2 linked regions of the Paractinoplanes brasiliensis genome follow. The protein of the gene in region 2 interacts with the protein of the main gene of each other region in a pairwise test. Links are inferred from orthologs where the notes say so. Each region holds a gene or a part of one and is shown on either strand. Other genes may lie near its edges.

Region 1 (8,053 bases), 1.2 Mb from region 2 along the record:
GGTCCTTCTCGAGCGTGGTCATGAGCAGCTCGGACCAGCCGAACCGCTCACGGATCTGGTCGGCCGACCAGCCGATCGCCTTGAGCAGGACGGTGACGGCCTGCCGGCGCTTGCGGTCGATCCGGACACCGACGGTGTCGCGCTTGTCGATGTCGAACTCCAGCCAGGCGCCCCGGCTGGGGATGACCTTGACGCTGGAGAGGTCGCGGTCGGAGGTCTTGTCCGGCTCCTTGGTGAAGTACACGCCCGGCGAGCGGACGAGCTGGCTCACCACGACGCGCTCCGTGCCGTTGATGACGAACGTCCCCTTGGGGGTCATCATCGGGAAGTCACCCATGAACACGGTCTGGCTCTTGATCTCGCCAGTCGTGTTGTTGGTGAACTCCGCGGTCACGAACAGCGGCGCGCAGTAGGTCAGATCCTTCTCCTTGCACTCCTCGATCGAGGCCTTGACCTCGTCGAATCGGGGAGACGAGAAGGACAGCGACATTGTGCCGGAGAAGTCCTCAATGGGACTGATCTCTTCGAGGATCTCTGCGAGGCCCGAGTGGGCGTGCGGGTCGTCCGTCGACCGGGCCTGCCAAGCCTCGTTCCCGACCAGCCAGTCGAAGGACTCCGTCTGGAGGGCGAGGAGGTTGGGGACCTCAAGTTGCTCGGTGATCCTGCCGAAAGAGACACGGCGGGGTGCGTAAGCGCTCGACGTACGGCTGGTCTTCGCAGGGCGGGAAGCTGCCAAGATGCGTCCTTCCGAGGACCGGTGCTGCTGATGCGGCTGCAGCTGCGGTATGCAACTGTCTGCGTGCACTCCAACGAGCCCTCGGGAATTCATCCGGGTGGATGTCCCGACAGGGCTCAAGACAGAAGGCAGCGCAAACTAGCAGTGTAGCCGCTCGGCTAACCGCTGTCCAGCCCACACCTGAGGGGGCCTGCGGAACGTGTCCCCGCGGCCTCTGACCTGCGCCTCCAAGGGGCCAGGGCCAACAGCGGGGCCGCTCGGAACGCGGCAACTCTCCCTCTGGCGCCTCGCCGCGGGAGCCGGTAAAACCGGACTACCCACCGCTCGGCTGTCGCAAGCGCGGAAACTTGCTGTCATCAGCGTGCCTGTCAGCGGACACACAGTCAAGGGTTGCGACGCGGGTCGCCCCTTCGCCGTCGCCCGCCCGGCGCGCTGTAGCGACCATACTCCACGGCTTGCCCGGTTGGACCCGCTTTGTACGTCGGCACCCGGACAGCCCCCGGACGACGGATGGCGAGGACCCCACGTACGGGGTCCTCGCCATCCGGGAGGTGAAACGGTGGAGCGTCAGGTCACTTGAGGGTGACCTTGGCGCCCTCGCCCTCGAGCTTGGCCTTGGCAGCCTCGGCCTTCTCCTTGTTGACACCCTCGAGGATCGCCTTGGGGGCGGACTCGACGGCGTCCTTGGCCTCCTTGAGGCCCAGGCCGGTCAGCTCACGCACGACCTTGATGACCTGGATCTTCTTGCCGCCGTCGCCCTCGAGGACAACGTCGAAGGAGTCCTTCTCGGCCTCGGCCTCGGCCGGAGCCGCACCCGGGGCAGCGGCCGCGACGGCGACCGGAGCAGCGGCGGTGACCTCGAAGGTCGACTCGAACTGCTTCACGAACTCCGACAGCTCGATCAGCGTCATCTCCTTGAACGCGTCGAGCAGCTCGTCGGTGCTGAGCTTCGCCATGTCTGGCAACCTTTCCTAGCTTCTGATCAAAAAGTCTTGCTGGTGCGCGGTGGCTCAGGCCTCCGCGGGACCGTCCTTCTCGCGCTTCTCCTGAAGAGCGGCCGCGAGGCGCGCCACCTGCGACAGCGGGGCCTGGAAGAGGCCGGCCGCCTTGGTCAGGTTGCCCTTCATGGCGCCGGCCAGCTTGGCCAGCAGAACCTCACGCGACTCGAGGTCAGCGATCTTGTTGACCTCGTCAGCCGTGATCGCCTTGCCCTCGAAGACACCGCCCTTGATGACCAGGACGGGGTTGGCCTTGGCGAAGGCACGAAGGCCCTTGGCCGCCTCGACCGGGTCGCCGTTGATGAAGGCGAGCGCGGTAGGACCGGTGAACAGCGTGTCGAGGCCCTCAATGCCCGCGTCGCTCGCGGCGCGCTTCGCCAGGGTGTTCTTCGACACCGCGTACTTGGTGTCGCCGCCCAGCGAACGGCGCAGCTCGGTGAGCTGCTTGACCGTGAGACCGCGGTACTCGGTCAGCACGGCGGCCGACGAGTTACGGAAGTTGTCCGTCAGCTCCGCGACGGCACTGGCCTTGTCGGCCCGGACCGGCTTGTCCGCCATGTCCCTCCTCTCTCAGTGCTCGAGCCACTGGCCGAACTCGAAGGAGGGGCAAAATGAGAAACGCCCCGGCGCAGGGCGCACGGGGCGGAGCGGGCGCGGCTCTCACCGGCCTGATCACGAACCGTTCTCCCCTGCGCGGGCCGCCCGCATCATGCGGGGCCTTCGACCATGGCCTGAGCGATCAGGCATGGCGACCAGCGGTCTATGGGTGGAACTTCGATTGGCAAGAGTACGCGACCCGGCACCAACCGCCAAATCGCCCCTCGTCTACGCGCGCTTACTTCTCCCAGCCCAGACCCCACCCACCCGGGGTGGCCACCCACTTCTCAGCCTACGGGCTCGTCCGAGTGGGGTTGGAGTTGTCCACAGTTGCGGGTTTTCCACAGGGCTCGAGCGGGATCTTGGCCTCCTGAGGCACGATCGCCGCTTCAGGAGAGGGTCGGGCCGGCATCAGGAACGAGAGCGGCGGAGGTGGGCGTAGACGGCCAGCGCGACGGTGCACCAGACGGCGGCCCAGCCGGTGAGCAAGGCCAGCGTGGCGGCGGGTGGCGGGTCGACGTCGTTGAGGGCGCGTGCCGTGGCCATGACCGGCGGGACGAGCCACGGCGCGAACGAACCCCGCAGACCGAGCACGACCACGAGGACGGCCGCCACGACGAGCACCGCTACGCCGTTGCGGGTGCCACGGGTGACGGACCGGCTGGCCAGGGCGCCGACCGCCACGGCGGCGGGGATGGCGAGCAGGTGGGCCAGGGTGCCGAGCAGGACGCCGGACAGGACGGGCTTGCCGGTGTCGATGCCCTGGAACAGCCAGGGGGCGCCCATGGCGAGGGCGCAGACGATCAGCGCGAGCACCCCCGCGGCCGCCAGGCCGGCCACTGCTTCGGCGGGGGCGCCGACCGCCACGCGGGCCAGGCGGCGCTGCACGTCGGGTTCGGTGTCGAGCAGCAGCTTGCTCTGCCAGGCCAACACGGGGAAGAGGGCCGCCGCTGAGTAGCCGTAGGCCACGGAGGCGGGTGACGCTCCTCCGCCGTAGATGATGCCGAGCACGACCAGCACGGCGATCGCGGGCGGGAGGATGCGGCCGCCGCGCACGAAGCCGGCCAGGCGCATGCGGACGAGCGCGCTCATCGGGAATCTCCGCTTCGGGGACCTTTCACGTCGCGTACGCCCAAGACGGCGTGACCGGAAGCACGCAGCCGGACCACCGCTTCGTCGGCGGAGGCGCGGGGGACGGAGATCTCGATGACGACCTCGTCGCGGGAGGGAGCGGGCGGGGCCGCGGTTGGCTGCACCGTCGCGTCGGTAACAGACCAGTGGATCGCGCCGGGAAGGTGGGCTGTCTCGCCACGGTGGTCGCTGAGCAGGGCCATGCCGCCGGTTGCGGTCACCTCGGCGACGATCTCGGGAATCAGGGTGCGCGCGACGGCGTCAAGGCCCTCCCACGGCTCGTCCAGGATGAGCAGCCCGGGGCGGCCGGTCAGGGCCTGAGCGAGGCCGACCTTTTGGGCGGTGCCCTTGGAGAGGTCGCTCAGCCGGGTGCCGGTGTGGCCGGTGAGCAGCAGACGCTCGATCCACTCGTCGGCCTCGGCGGGGTCGTGACCGCGCACGGAGGCCATGCGGTGCAGATAGTCGCCCGCAGTGAACGGCTGGTCGGCCGGGAAACGCTCGGGCACCCACCCGACGGTGGGCGGGCGGTCACGGACGGCGCCGCGTCCCGGGCGGAGGACACCGGCGGCGAGCTGGAGGAGCGTCGACTTGCCGGCGCCGTTGCGGCCCAGCACGACGACCGTCTGGCCGGGCTCGACGACGGCGTCGACCGCGCGCAGCGTCCAGTCGGCGCGGCGGGCGTAGCGGAACCAGACCCCGTCGAAACGCACGACGGAACTTTGCCACAGAAAAACCCCCGGGGATGTCCCCCGGGGGCCGTCCTGATGCGGGATCAGGCCTCGGTGCTGGTGAAGCCCTTGACCACGTTCGGGTCGACCGGCACACCGGGGCCCATGGTGGTGGTGACCGTGACCTTCTTGAGGTACTTGCCCTTGGCTGCGGACGGCTTGGCCCGCAGCACCTCGTCGAGCACGGCGGCGTAGTTGTCGGTCAGCTGCTCCGGCGTGAACGACGCCTTGCCGATGATCAGGTGCAGGTTCGAGTGCTTGTCCACCCGGAACGTGATCTTGCCGCCCTTGATCTCGTTGACCGCCTTGGCCACGTCCATGGTGACGGTGCCGGTCTTCGGGTTGGGCATGAGACCACGCGGGCCGAGGATGCGGGCGATACGTCCGATCTTGGCCATCTGGTCGGGGGTGGCGATCGCGGCGTCGAAGTCGAGCCAACCACCCTGGATGCGGGCGACGAGCTCGTCGGTGCCCACCTCGTCGGCGCCGGCCGCGACGGCCTCCTCAGCCTTCGCGCCCTGGGCGAAAACGATCACGCGGGCGGTCTTGCCGGTGCCGTGGGGCAGGTTGACCGTGCCGCGGACCATCTGGTCGGCCTTGCGCGGGTCGACGCCCAGACGCATCGCGACCTCGACGGTGGCGTCGAACTTGGTCGGGCTGGCCTCCTTGGCGAGCTTGATCGCCTCGGCCGGCTCGTAGAGCTTGTTCGCGTCGATCTGCTCGGCGCCCTTGCGGTAGCCCTTGCTGCGCTGCATGTTCACTTACTCCTGTTGTGGTAGATGGCGGACCTGTTCATCAGGCCCTCCCACTGACGTGCTTGTCAGATCTTGGCGACCTGGTTGAAGTTCAGCTCCACCGGCGTCTCGCGGCCGAAGATGGAGACCAGAACCTTCAACTTCTGCTGGTCGGCATTAATTTCGCTGATCGAGGCGGGCAGCGAGGCGAACGCGCCGTCGGTGACCGTGACCGAGTCGCCGACCTCGAAGTCGAGCACCTTGACCTCCGGCTTGGCCTTCTTTTCCTCCTGCTCGACCGCCGGCGCCAGCCACTTCAGCACCTCGTCGAGCGAGAGCGGGGCGGGCCGGTCGACGCGGTCGGTCGCACCCACGAAACCGGTCACACCGGGCGTGTTCCGGACACAGGAGTACGACTCGGGCGTCAGGTCCATCCGGACGAGGATGTAGCCCGGGAAGACCTTGTTGTTGACCTGGACGCGCTTGCCGCCCTTGACCTCGACCTCTTCGCGGGTCGGCACCTCGACCTGGAAGATGAAGTCCTCCATGTCGAGGCTCGTGATGCGGGTCTCGAGGTTGGTCTTGACCTTGTTCTCGTAGCCCGCGTAGGAGTGCACGACATACCAGTCGCCCGGCGCGTACCGCAGCTTCTGCCGAAGCTCCTGCACCGGGTCGAAGTCCTCATCGTCCTCGACGGCCGGCGCGGGGGCGGCCGTCGCCTCGACCGCGTCCTGCGGCTCGGCGGACTCCTGCGGCTCGGCGGCCTCGACCGACTCGTCGTTGTCCGCCGTGGCCACCGACGACTGCTCGTCGACGGACTGCGCGGTCTCGTCGTCGTACTCAGGCACGCTCGCTCACTTCCAGCTATGTCTTCTCAACGGCGGGGTCAGCCGCCGAACGCCCAGAGGATGGCCTTGCCCAGGCCGAGGTCCAGCAGGCCGACGATGGTGGTCACGACCGTCACGAAGACGATCACGATCGTCGTGTAGGTCAGGAGCTCCTTGCGCGTGGGCCAGATGACCTTACGCAGCTCGCTGACGACCTCACGGAAGAAACCGCCGATCCGCCCGAAGAAGCCTGTCCGGCGGACCTCTTTCTTCGGCCGGGCCGAACGCTCCGCGACGGCGGTGCCGCCGCGGCCTACGGGCTCGTCGCCGTCGGCGGCGTCCTTGTCGTCCTCGACGGCGTCGTCGAACACCTCGTCGTCGGCAGGGTCGCCGGCGTCACCGGGTCGTTTCCTGTCGTCGGCCATGGCGCCCTACTTCCGTCATCGGTGGTGGGGATTTCCCCTGTCGGCGCTCGCCACGGGCGCGGAGGTCGTGCGGACCGCGCACCGGGCGGGCACGTCTAGGAGGATTGCGCAGGGGTGACAGGACTTGAACCTGCAGCCTGCGGTTTTGGAGACCGCTGCTCTGCCAATTGAGCTACACCCCTGTGCGAGGCAACTGAAACCCCGGTCCAGGCAGCCTGGTCCGGGGGGTCATTGCCCCACGGCGCACCAGTGTACGGGTTCACACCGGGTTCGCCCAACCCGGGCTCGCCCGAACTGGGAGCTAGCGCTTACGGATCGTCGCCTGAGCCAGGGAGAGCACCTTTTCGCCCTGGCAGGTGGCCGTGAGCGCCAGCTTGGTCAGGCCCTCGTCGGTGGTCCCCTTGACCGTGCCGGTGACGACCACCTCGGTGCCCTCGTCGGTGTCGGGGACGGGAACCGGGCGGGCGAACCGCACGCTGTATTCCACGACGGCGTCGGGCGCGCCGGCCCAGGCGGTGACCGCCCGGCCGACCAGGGCCATGGTCAGCATGCCGTGGGCGATGACCCCGGGCAGGCCGACGCTCGTGGCGATCCGGTCGCTCCAGTGGATGGTGTTGAAGTCGCCCGAGGCGCCCGCGTAACGCACCAGGTCGGCCCGGGTGACCCGAAAGGTCTGCGGTTCCAGCGTCTCGCTCACTCCGTGCCTCCGTGGTCGTGCTCTCCTGGCCCTACGCCTGCTTCGCTCGCTCCGGTGCAGTCGATCACTCCGTACCTCTTTGCACCAGCTTGGACCAGACCGTGACGACGGGCTCGCCGGCCACGGTGGTGACCTCGGTGCGGGTGGTCAGGAAGTCGTGACCGCCGCGCGAGGTGATGTCGTCGACCGAGTTGACGCAGACCAGCTCGTCGCCGGCCACGACCGGGCGCTTGTACGCGAACCTCTGGTCGCCGTGCACGACGCGGCTGTAGTCGAGCCCGAGCGCCGGGTCCTCAATGATCTGCCGGTTCGCCGCCATCGTGATCACGACCGGGAACGTGGGCGGGGCCACGACGTCGGCGTAGCCGATGGCCCGGGCCGCCTCGGGATCGTGATATTCGGCGTCGGCGGCGCCGATCGCGCGAGCGAACTCGCGGATCTTTTCGCGTCCGACCTGGTAGGGCTCGGTGGCCGGCCAGCTGCGGCCGACGAAGGACGGGTCCAGGGGCATACCCAAGAACTTACTTCGGCCGAAACGACTCTGCGCCGCCCGGTCCAGGACCGAACGGCGCAGAAGTACGGAAGATCAGCGGGTCTCGCGGTGCAGGGTGTGCTTGCCGTCACGCGGGCAGAACTTCTTCAGCTCGACCCGGTCGGGGTCGTTACGCCGGTTCTTCCGGGTGATGTAGTTCCGGTCCTTGCACTCCGTACAAGCCAAAGTGATCTTCGGACGGACGTCGGTCGCCTTGGCCACGACGGGTTGCCTTCCTGCTAACGGGGTTGAACGACGCTCCAGATTACTCCGGAGGAGCGCCGACATGCAAAGCGGGACCCCGGGAGGGATCCCTATTGCAAAGTAGCGGTGGCCGGACTTGAACCGGCGACACAGCGATTATGAGCCGCTTGCTCTGCCATCTGAGCTACACCGCCAGAGCCAGGCTCAAGTCCGACGCCTGTGGCGGGAACGAACCCGGTAGAGCCCCCTTACGGAATCGAACCGTAGACCTTCTCCTTACCATGGAGACGCTCTGCCGACTGAGCTAAGGGGGCTTGCGCACGATCTCTCGCTTGTTGCGCAGACAGAAGCTTACACGGCCCGGGGCAGGGGGTGAAATCGCCTCCCCGATACCCGTGTCGGCGCAGGTCAGATCACCGCGCGGAGCCTTCTGACCTCGCCCGC
Region 2 (9,352 bases):
ACCGCCGGGGAAACGGGCCCGCACCGCGTCGCCGTGGGCCGGCAGGTCTTCGGCGTTGGCCAGCGCGACCACGTGCCCGGCGACGTCACGCAGCGCCGCCTCGGTGTACTCGACGACGTGCACGCCGCGCAGGAACGACTGCACCGACAGGCCGGACGAGTGCCGCGCGCAGCCGCCGGTGGGCAGCACGTGGTTGGAGCCGGCCGCGTAGTCGCCCAGCGACACCGGCGACCAGGCCCCGACGAAGATCGCCCCGGCGTTGCGGACCCGCAGTGCCCACTCGCGGGCGTCTCGGGTCTGGATCTCGAGGTGTTCCGCAGCGTAGGCGTCGACCACCCGCAGGCCCTGCTCGAGGTCGTCGACCAGCACGACGCCGGACTGGTCGCCGGCCAGCGCGGTCTGCACCCGGGCGGCGTGTTTCGTGCTCGCGACCTGGCGCACCAGCTCGGTGTCGACCGCCGCGGCCAGCGCCTCAGAATCGGTGACCAGCACACTCGCCGCCAGGGGGTCGTGCTCGGCCTGGCTGATCAGGTCGGCCGCGAGGTGCCGCGGGTCGGCCGAGTCGTCGGCCAGGATGGCGATCTCGGTCGGGCCGGCCTCGGCGTCGATGCCGACGGCCCCGCGCAGCATGCGCTTGGCCGCGGTGACCCAGATGTTGCCCGGGCCGGTGATCACGTCGACCGGCTCGCAGCGGTCGCCCTCGCCGGCCCCGTCGGAGCCGTAGCCGAGCATGGCGATCGCCTGGGCGCCGCCGACCGCGTAGACCTCGGTCACCCCGAGCAGCGCGCACGCCGCCAGCACCCGGGCGTCGGGCAGGCCGCCGTTCTCCTTCTGCGGCGGGCTGGCCACCACCAGCGACTCGACGCCCGCTTCCTGCGCGGGCACCACGTTCATCACCACGGTGGACGGATAGACCGCGAGCCCGCCGGGGACATAGAGGCCGACCCGGCGTACGGGGATCCAGCGCTCGGTGACCGTGCCGCCGTCGACCACCTGGGTGGTCACATCGGTGCGGCGCTGGTCGGCGTGCACCTTGCGAGCGCGCTGGATGACGACCTCGAGGGCGGCGCGGACGTCGGGCTCGAGCGTCTCGGCGGCGGCGGTGATCGCGGCGGCGGGCACCCTCAGGCGGTCGAGCTCGACGCCGTCGAACCGCTGAGTGGCCTCGCGGATCGCGGAGAAGCCATGCTGATGGACCGCCTCGACGACCGGGCGGATCTGCTCGACGGCCGCGGAGACGTCGAGCTGGGCACGGGGCAGCAGGCCTCGCGGGTCCCGGGAGGAGCCGCGCAGGTCGATCCGATTCAGCACGCCGCCAATTCTAGGCGGAACCCCCGGCAGAACCGGCGTCGCCGCAGGCCGGCCCGAGTCGTGGGACGAGGATCACCACCGGCCGTGGTGACCCCGACGCGACGGGTTGACCATGGGAGGCCGACCGATAGGCTGATCCCGTGAGCAATCGGCTGCCGGTGTTCCCACTGGGTACGGTGCTCTTCCCCGGCCTGGTGCTGCCTCTGCACATCTTCGAGGAGCGCTACCGCACGCTCGTTCGCGAGCTCGTGGCCGGCCCCGAGGACGGGCCGCACGAGTTCGGCGTCGTGACCCTGCGGCGCGGGGCCGAGGCGCCCGCGCCCGACGGTGCCGACGGCCCGGCTCAGGAGTCCGTCCCGCTGGTGGTCGACGACCTCTACCCGACCGGCTGCACGGCCGAGTTGCGGCAGGTCACCGAGCTGCCAGACGGCCGCTACGACATCATGACGGTCGGCCGGCGGCGGTTCACGCTCAAGGACGTGCGCCAGGGTGACGAGCCCTATCTGACCGCGGAGGTCGACTGGCTGCCCGACGAGTCGCCCGACGAGATGGCCGAACTGCTCGCGCCCCGGGCCCTGGCCGCCTTCCGGGGTTATCTCGAGCTGCTGCGCCCCGACTCCGAGGTGCTCGACGCCGTCCCGGGCGACGCGACCGTGCTGTCCCACCTGATCGCGGCCACGGCCCAGCTCACCACCGACGAGCGTCAGCTGCTGCTGTCCGCCCCCGACACCACAACCCGCCTGCGCACCGAGCTCAAGCTGCTCAACCGCGAGTCCGGCCTGCTGGCGCGGGTGCGGGCCGTGCCGGTGCCGCTGAGCGACCTGGCCCGGCCCGCCAGCCCCAACTGACAGTCGGTGACGGAAGGCGTTCAGGATCGTCGGCGCTCATCATTGCCCGAAGACGCCGCCCGAGTTACCCGCGCGGCTCGGCCTGCCAATCGGTGGCTTCATAGCCGTCGCCCGGCTGCGGCCCCACAGGCCCGGGGTTGTTCGAGCCGTAGCCCGGTTTGGCGCCCGGCTGGTCGAGGTCGGGGTCGTTGGACCACCCGGCCAGCAACGTCAGCACGATCGCCGCGGCGAAGGCCGGCACCAGCGTCGGGCCGAGCGCGTGCACCTCGGGCGGCGCCATGTAGGTGGCACCCTGCTGCGCCGTTTCGGCCCAGCTCTGATAGTCGGACCGCCCGATCAGCTCGCCCACCCGGGGCGCCACCAGCCAGCCCGCCCCGAGCGCGCCCAGCACGACGCTGAGCAGCAGGAACGGCCCCCGGTCGCGGCGCAGCACGAGCCACGCGACGATCGCCACGAGCAGGCCGAACCCGAGGCCCAGCAGCGTGAACCAGCCGTCGGCGGCGATGTACTCCTCGGGCGAGGGGTCGTTGACCACGATCCCGGCCTGACCGGCGTCGACCACCGGCACCGAGGGGGCCAGCGCGCGCCAGAGCAGGCCCAGCGGACCGCCGAGCACGACGATCACCAGGAAACACCCGAGGGCGACGACGAGGGTGCGCTTCCAGGGCCGGTGCGACGACAGGTGCATGCTCCAGGCCCGGCCGAAGGCGTTGCGCGGCTCCTCGATCGGCCCCGACGGATGCGCCAGCCCATAACCGCCGCCGTCGGGCGTCGGGCCATAACCGCCGCCGTCGGGCGCAGACCCATAGCCCCCAGCGCCGGGCGCGCCGTAGCCGTAATCCACGGCACGGGACTCGGGCGCCGAGCGCTCGCCGGGCTGGTGCGACGCCGGTTCCTGACTCGGGTTCACCCTACGATCCTGCCAGGTGCCGCGTGCGGCCGTCGCCCGTGCCCGGTCACCGGGGTCAGCCCACCGCGGACGGGCCGAGGATCATCTTGAGGTCGGCCCGCAGCGCCGGGGTCGGCGCGACCCGCACCGCGCCCAGTCGCAGAACCGTCGTACGGCTGCCGTTCTGCAGGTGGACGTGGACCTCGGAGTCGCCCGGGTGGCTGGTCAGGATCTCCTTGAGCTCGGAGACCAGCGGCGGCGTGCACCGGGTGATCGGCATGGTCAGCGTGACCGGCTTGCTGTCGGGGTTGTGGCTGACGTCGGGCAGCGACATGTCCATCGCCATGATGCGCGGGGTGTCGTCGCGCCGGTCGACCCGGCCCTTGACCACCACGATCGCGTCCTCGGCGATGAACTGGCCGATCACCTCGTAGGTGTTGGGGAAGAACAGCGCCTCGACGCCGCCGGCCAGGTCTTCCAGGGTGGCCGAGGCCCACGCGCGGCCCTGCTTGGTGATGCGGCGCTGCACGCCGGTGAGGATGCCCGCCAGCGTGACGACCTGGCCGTCGGGAACCGAACCCTCCTCGTTCAGCGCCGCGATCGTCGTGTCGGCGGCATTTTGCAGCAGCTGCTCGAGCCCGGCCAGGGGGTGGTCGCTGACGTAGAGGCCGAGCATCTCGCGCTCGAACGCCAGCTTGTCGCGCTTGTCCCACTCGGAGTCGCCGATCGCGGGCATGGCAACCGTGGCCGCGCTGCCGCCGTCGGCGTCCCCGAAAGCCCCGAACAGGTCGAACTGGCCGGCCGCCTCGTTGCGCTTGACGTCCGCGTACGCGTCGATGGCCTCGGCGTGCACCGCGAGCAAGCCCTTGCGGCTGTGCCCCATCGAGTCGAACGCGCCCGCCTTGATCAGGGATTCAATCGTCTTCTTGTTGCAGGCGACCGCGTCGACCTTGGACAGGAAGTCGTAGAAGTCCTGATACTCGCCCTTCTCGGTGCGGCAGCGGACGATCGCGTCGACGACGTTGTTGCCGACGTTGCGCACCGCGGCCAGGCCGAACCGGATGTCCTTGCCGACCGGGGTGAACGGACCGGCCGACTGGTTGACGTCGGGCGGCAGGACCTGGATGCCCATGCGCCGGCACTCCGCCAGGTACATCGCCATCTTGTCCTTGTCGTCGCCGACGCTGGTCAGCAGACCACCCATGTACTCGGCGGGATAGTGCGCCTTCAGATAGGCGGTCCAGTAGGAGACCAGCCCGTACGCGGCGGAGTGCGCCTTGTTGAACGCGTAGCCGGCGAACGGGACCAGCACGTCCCACACCGCCTGGATGGCTTCCTTGGAGTAACCGTGGTCGAGGCAGCCCTGCTGGAACGGGCCGAACTCCTTGTCCAGGATCTCCTTCTTCTTCTTGCCCATGGCCCGGCGCAGCAGGTCGGCCTGGCCCAGGCTGTAACCGGCGAGGATCTGCGCGGCGCGCTGCACCTGCTCCTGATAGACGATCAGCCCGTACGTGGGTTCGAGGATCTCGCGCAGCGGCTCCTCGAGCTCCGGGTGGATCGGCGTGATCTCCTGCAGGCCGTTCTTGCGCAGCGCGTAGTTGGTGTGCGACTCGACGCCCATCGGGCCGGGGCGGTAGAGCGCCAGGACGGCCGAGATGTCCTCGAAGTTGTCGGGCTTCATCAGCCGCAGCAGCGACCGCATCGGCCCGCCGTCGAGCTGGAAGACGCCGAGCGTGTCACCGCGGGCCAGCAGCTCGTAGGCCGCCTTGTCGTCGAGCGGCAACGCCAGCAGGTCGAGGTCGAGGTCGTGGTTGAGCTTGATGTTCTTGACCGCGTCGTCGAGGATCGTCAGGTTGCGCAGGCCCAGGAAGTCCATCTTGAGCAGGCCGAGCGTCTCGCACGTCGGGTAGTCGAACTGGGTGATGATGACGCCGTCGGAGGCACGGCGCATCAGCGGGATGTGGTCGATGATCGGCTCGGCCGACATGATGACGCCGGCGGCGTGCACACCGGTCTGCCGGATCAGGCCCTCGATGCCCCGCGCGGTGTCGATCACCTTTTTGACGTCGGGATCGGTCTCGTACAGCGTGCGGACCTCGCCTGCCTCGCTGTAGCGCTTGTGCTCGGAGTCGAAGATGCCGGAGAGCGGGATGCCCTTGCCCATGACGTCGGGCGGCAGCGCCTTGGTGATCCGGTCGCCGACCGCGAACGGGTAACCCAGCACGCGGGCCGAGTCCTTGATGGCGGCCTTGGCCTTGATCGTGCCGAAGGTGGCGATCTGGGCGACCTTGTCGTCGCCCCAGCGGTCGGTGACGTACTTGATGACCTCGCCGCGCCGGCGCTCGTCGAAGTCGATGTCGACGTCGGGCATCGAGATGCGCTCGGGATTGAGGAACCGCTCGAAGATCAGGCCGTGCGGCAGGGGGTCGAGGTCGGTGATGCCCATCGCGTACGCCACCAGGGAACCCGCCGCCGAGCCACGGCCGGGGCCGACCGCGATGCCGTTGCGCTTGGACCACTGGATGAAGTCGGCCACCACGAGGAAGTACGCCGGGAAGCCCATCTGGATGATGACGCCCAGCTCGTACTCCGCCTGCTTGATGTGCGTCTCGGGGATGCCGTCGGGGAACCGGTTGCGCAGGCCCTCGAAGGCGACGTGGCGGAAGTACTCCTCCTCGGTGTATCCCTCGGGGATCGGGAACCGGGGCATGAGGTTCTTGAAGGTGAACATCCCCTCGGTGTCCACCTTTTCCGCCACCAGCAGCGTGTTGCGGCAGCCCTCCTGCCACGCCTCGGACGGGTCGACCGCCCGCATCTGCTCGGCCGACTTGACGAAGTAACCCGCGCCGTCGAACCGGAACCGGTTGGGGTCGGCGACGTTGCTGCCGGTCTGCACGCACAGCAGCACGTCGTGGGCGGTCGCCTGAGCCTCGTACGTGTAGTGGGAGTCGTTGGTGACCAGCGGCGGGATGCCCAGTTTCCGGCCGATCTCGAGCAGGCCGTCACGGACCCTTTTCTCGATCGACAGGCCGTGGTCCATGATCTCGAGGAAGTAGTTGTCCTTGCCGAGGGCTTCCTGATACATCGCGGCCGACTTGAGCGCCTCGTCGAACTGGCCGAGCCGCAGCCGGGTCTGCACGGCGCCGGACGGGCAGCCGGTGGTGCCCATGATGCCCTCGGCGTGCTCGGCGATGATGTCGAAGTCCATCCGCGGGTACTTGCCGAGCTGGCCCTCGATCGAGGCGCGCGAGTTGAGGCGGAACAGGTTTTTCAGGCCGACCGCGTTGCGGGCCCACATGGTCATGTGGGTGTAGGCGCCGTTACCCGAGACGTCGTCGCTCTTCTGCTCGGGACGGCCCCACTTGACGCGGCTCTTGTTGTCACGCGAGTCGGGCGCGACGTAGGCCTCGACGCCGATGACCGGGACGACCCCGGCCGCAGTGGCCTGGGTGTAGAAGTCGTAGGCGCCGTGCATGTTGCCGTGGTCGGTGATCGCCGCGGCCGGCATGCCCAGGCGTTTGGCCTCGCCCAGCAGCTCTTTGACACGGGCGGCCCCGTCGAGCATCGAATACTCGGTGTGCACGTGGAGATGCACGAACGAGTCAGACACCCGGGGCCCCCTTAAGTTGTGTGGACCCGAGCGAGGATAGCCGCACCCACCGACAATCGGGGAGGCCCCACGCGGCCTACTCCGCGAATGGCTCGATCATCACAGAGGCGGCCTTGAGCCACGCCGTACGCGTCTCCTGCTGGAGGTCCGCGTACTCGATCGACGAGCCCACCTCGAGCGCCTGGTCGTAGGGCACGATCGCGACCGCGCGGGTGCGGGTGGCGAAGTGCTTGGCGAAGTCGTTGAGCAACGGCAGCGGACCCGGCGAGGGGCACGAGATCAGCGTCACCGCGTTGGAGACCAGGTCACCCATCCCGCTGTCGTCGAGCACGTCGAGCATCCAGTCGGCGGTGAACGCGGCGTCCTCGCGGGGCACGGTGGTGATCACGAGCTGGTCGGCCTGGCGCATGACGGTCTGCCAGTTCACGCTCTCGACGTTGTTGCCGGTGTCGACACAGATCACGTCGTGGGTGCGCCGGAGAAGATCCATCACCCGCCGCACGGTGGCCTGGTCGAGCCGCTGGGCGAAGCGCGGGTTCTCCTCGCCGGCCAGCACGTCGTACGAGCCGTCCGAAGCGTGCCGCAGATAGCCGTCGAGTTCCTGCAGCAACCCGTCGCCGTGCAGGTTCTCGATCTGCATCAGGTCGGCCAGCAGGTGCTTGATCGTGCGGGCATGGCGGGCGCTGCCGGCGCGCAGGCCGAGTGTGCCGCGCAGCTCGTTGTCGTCCCAGGCGAGCACGCCGCGGCCGCGGACGCTCCCGATCGTGGCGGCGGCCAGCACGGTGGCGGTGGTCTTGTGCACGCCGCCCTTGGGATTGGCGAACGCGAGCACCCGGGGCTTGCCGAGCTTGCGGCGCATCACGGCCACCGCGCGCTCGAGCTCCTCGTCGGCGCGGCTCTGCCGCCACTCGATGCGCGCGGCGGCGGGCGAGGTCGGCTGCGGGGCCAAAGGCATCATCGGCGGCTGCTGCTGCACCGGGGGCGGCTGCACCGGGGCCGGCTGCACCGGCGGCGGCTGGACCGGGGGCGGCTGCACCGGCATCACCGGGGCGGCCGAGGCGCGCACCTGCGGGTAGTCACGGCCCGGCGGCGGCGCCGCGGGCGGCCGCGCCGAGGGGCTGAAGAAGCTGTGCGGTTCCTCGACCGGCGGCGCCGGGGCAGGCGGCGGAGCGGCGCCCCGGCGACCGCCGCCGTTCAGCTCGGCCTGACGAGCCTGCCAGCGCGGGTCGAGCGGGTTGACCGGGCGCTGCGGCATCGCCCGCTGCTCGGGCGGCGGCTGCTGCTCGGGGCGGGGCTGCTCGTACCGCCCGGAGCCGTACTGCTGCCCGCGGGCGTCCAGCGGGTTGACCGGGCGGCGAGTCGGCAAAGGCTGCCCGTACTGCTGCGGGTCGGTTTGCCCGTTCTGACTCTCGCGTTCGTGCTCGGACTGTTCCTCGGCCGACCGGGAACCGTGCCGGGCGCGGTCGAGCAGCGCCCGCCATCGCGGGGCTGGTTCCGCAGGCCGGCCCCAGCCGGTCTCGGTCCCGTCCACGGCTCGTCCTCCCTGCACATGCTTTTCGATGATGCTTACGCCCGGGCTCCTCGCCCCTGACAGGCTACGGAGCTAACCCCGATCGGGCCACTGCCCGTTCTGAAGAACCACGGCCGTCAGGGGCCGCGCCACCGGCGGACGAAGAAACTAACGTCCGGGCCGGGCTCAAGGTGCTGGCGGACGACTGGTCGCGTCGTGAGCAGGAGTCGCGTCCGAGGCAGAGGGTACGGCAGAACGTTCCTCCGAGGCCGGGGTGGAAGGCGGGGTGGTGCGTGCGGCGACGCTCGATGAGGCAGATGTCACAGGCGTCCCGGGCGACGACACTATCGGCGCGGGCGGGCGGGAGGCAATGCCCCCGGTGTCCATTGGCACGGCCGGCGAACGGGACGGTTCGGGCGGGACGGTGCCGGTCTGCTCGGGCTGCGGCGGCCGGAACTCCGTACGGTCGAGGCTTCTGACCTCGGGGGCCGGGTCCACCGCGCGCACACCGGCCCGGCCGGCCACCTCGCGCAACGCGGACGGCGCCGCACGCACCACCGCCGCGAAGACACACGAACACCCCGACCGGTACGCCGAGGCCTCCTGGGCCGCCGTCCGGGCCGCCGTCGCGTACGCCCGCCGGGCCCGCTGCCGGTTGTCGTCGTCCCCGGTCAGGCGGCGGGCCAGCTGCTCGTACTCGGCGTGCTCACGATCGCGGGCCAGGGCCGTGTCGAGCATCCCGGTCATCACGTCGGCGGGCAGCCGATAGACCGGGATCCGCACGACCGGCGTGTGTGCGCCGGGCAACGGCACCCGGGCGTACACCTGGGCCACGGCCGTGCCCGCGAGCAGGTCGGGCAGCGGTCCGGCCCCGACATAACCTGCCAGGCTGACCAGCGCCCACGTCTCGCCCGCGGCGGGCGCCGACGGATCGGTCAGGGCGGCCAGCTCGCTGCGGCTCGCGTCGAGGTAACCGGGCACCGACTGGCCCTGGACGACCCCGACGCGGACGACGTCACTGGGGTCCTCCGGCGGCACGACGTCGGGCCGGCTCACCCAGATCAGTCCGAGCAGCACAACCCCGGCGGACACGGCCGCGACCGTGGCGGCCATGCGCACGGCCGGGGCGCCGCGCAGGACCGGCCCCCGTACTCGCTCCGCCGGTCCCACCGGTGTCCGCTCCC

What was found.
Region 1: the proteins of dnaE (region 2) and rplL interact in binary tests that used the Escherichia coli proteins (3 or more experiments, as listed by UniProt). The link is inferred for Paractinoplanes brasiliensis from one-to-one orthologs.

Annotation. Positions count from the first base shown.
Region 1 is NZ_SNWR01000001.1:2,780,582-2,788,634, forward strand. The notes cover bases 1-2,776. They hold rplL (50S ribosomal protein L7/L12), read right to left. Parts: upstream 1,693-2,776; coding sequence 1,309-1,692; downstream 1-1,308. Other genes in these bases: rpoB (DNA-directed RNA polymerase subunit beta), read right to left, coding at 1-736; rplJ (50S ribosomal protein L10), read right to left, coding at 1,747-2,292; C8E87_RS12385 (hypothetical protein), read right to left, coding at 2,743-2,776. Outside these bases: more of C8E87_RS12385, read right to left, coding at 2,777-3,423; C8E87_RS12390 (ATP-binding cassette domain-containing protein), read right to left, coding at 3,420-4,172; rplA (50S ribosomal protein L1), read right to left, coding at 4,235-4,945; transcription termination/antitermination protein NusG, read right to left, coding at 5,011-5,772; preprotein translocase subunit SecE, read right to left, coding at 5,811-6,176; C8E87_RS12415 (MaoC family dehydratase), read right to left, coding at 6,478-6,873; C8E87_RS12420 (MaoC family dehydratase N-terminal domain-containing protein), read right to left, coding at 6,938-7,384; rpmG (50S ribosomal protein L33), read right to left, coding at 7,460-7,627; C8E87_RS12440 (putative bifunctional diguanylate cyclase/phosphodiesterase), read right to left, coding at 8,018-8,053. UniProt on the Escherichia coli protein: The binding site for several of the GTPase factors involved in protein synthesis (IF-2, EF-Tu, EF-G and RF3). Is thus essential for accurate translation.
Region 2 is NZ_SNWR01000001.1:1,574,557-1,583,908, forward strand. Bases 2,925-6,999 are described here. They hold dnaE (DNA polymerase III subunit alpha), read right to left. Parts: upstream 6,659-6,999; coding sequence 3,125-6,658; downstream 2,925-3,124. Other genes in these bases: C8E87_RS06680 (DUF2567 domain-containing protein), read right to left, coding at 2,925-3,069; C8E87_RS06690 (MinD/ParA family ATP-binding protein), read right to left, coding at 6,735-6,999. In the rest of the region: hisD (histidinol dehydrogenase), read right to left, coding at 1-1,311; C8E87_RS06675 (LON peptidase substrate-binding domain-containing protein), read left to right, coding at 1,452-2,159; more of C8E87_RS06680, read right to left, coding at 2,224-2,924; more of C8E87_RS06690, read right to left, coding at 7,000-8,189; C8E87_RS06695 (hypothetical protein), read right to left, coding at 8,355-9,338. UniProt on the Escherichia coli protein: DNA polymerase III is a complex, multichain enzyme responsible for most of the replicative synthesis in bacteria. This DNA polymerase also exhibits 3' to 5' exonuclease activity. The alpha chain is the DNA polymerase catalytic subunit.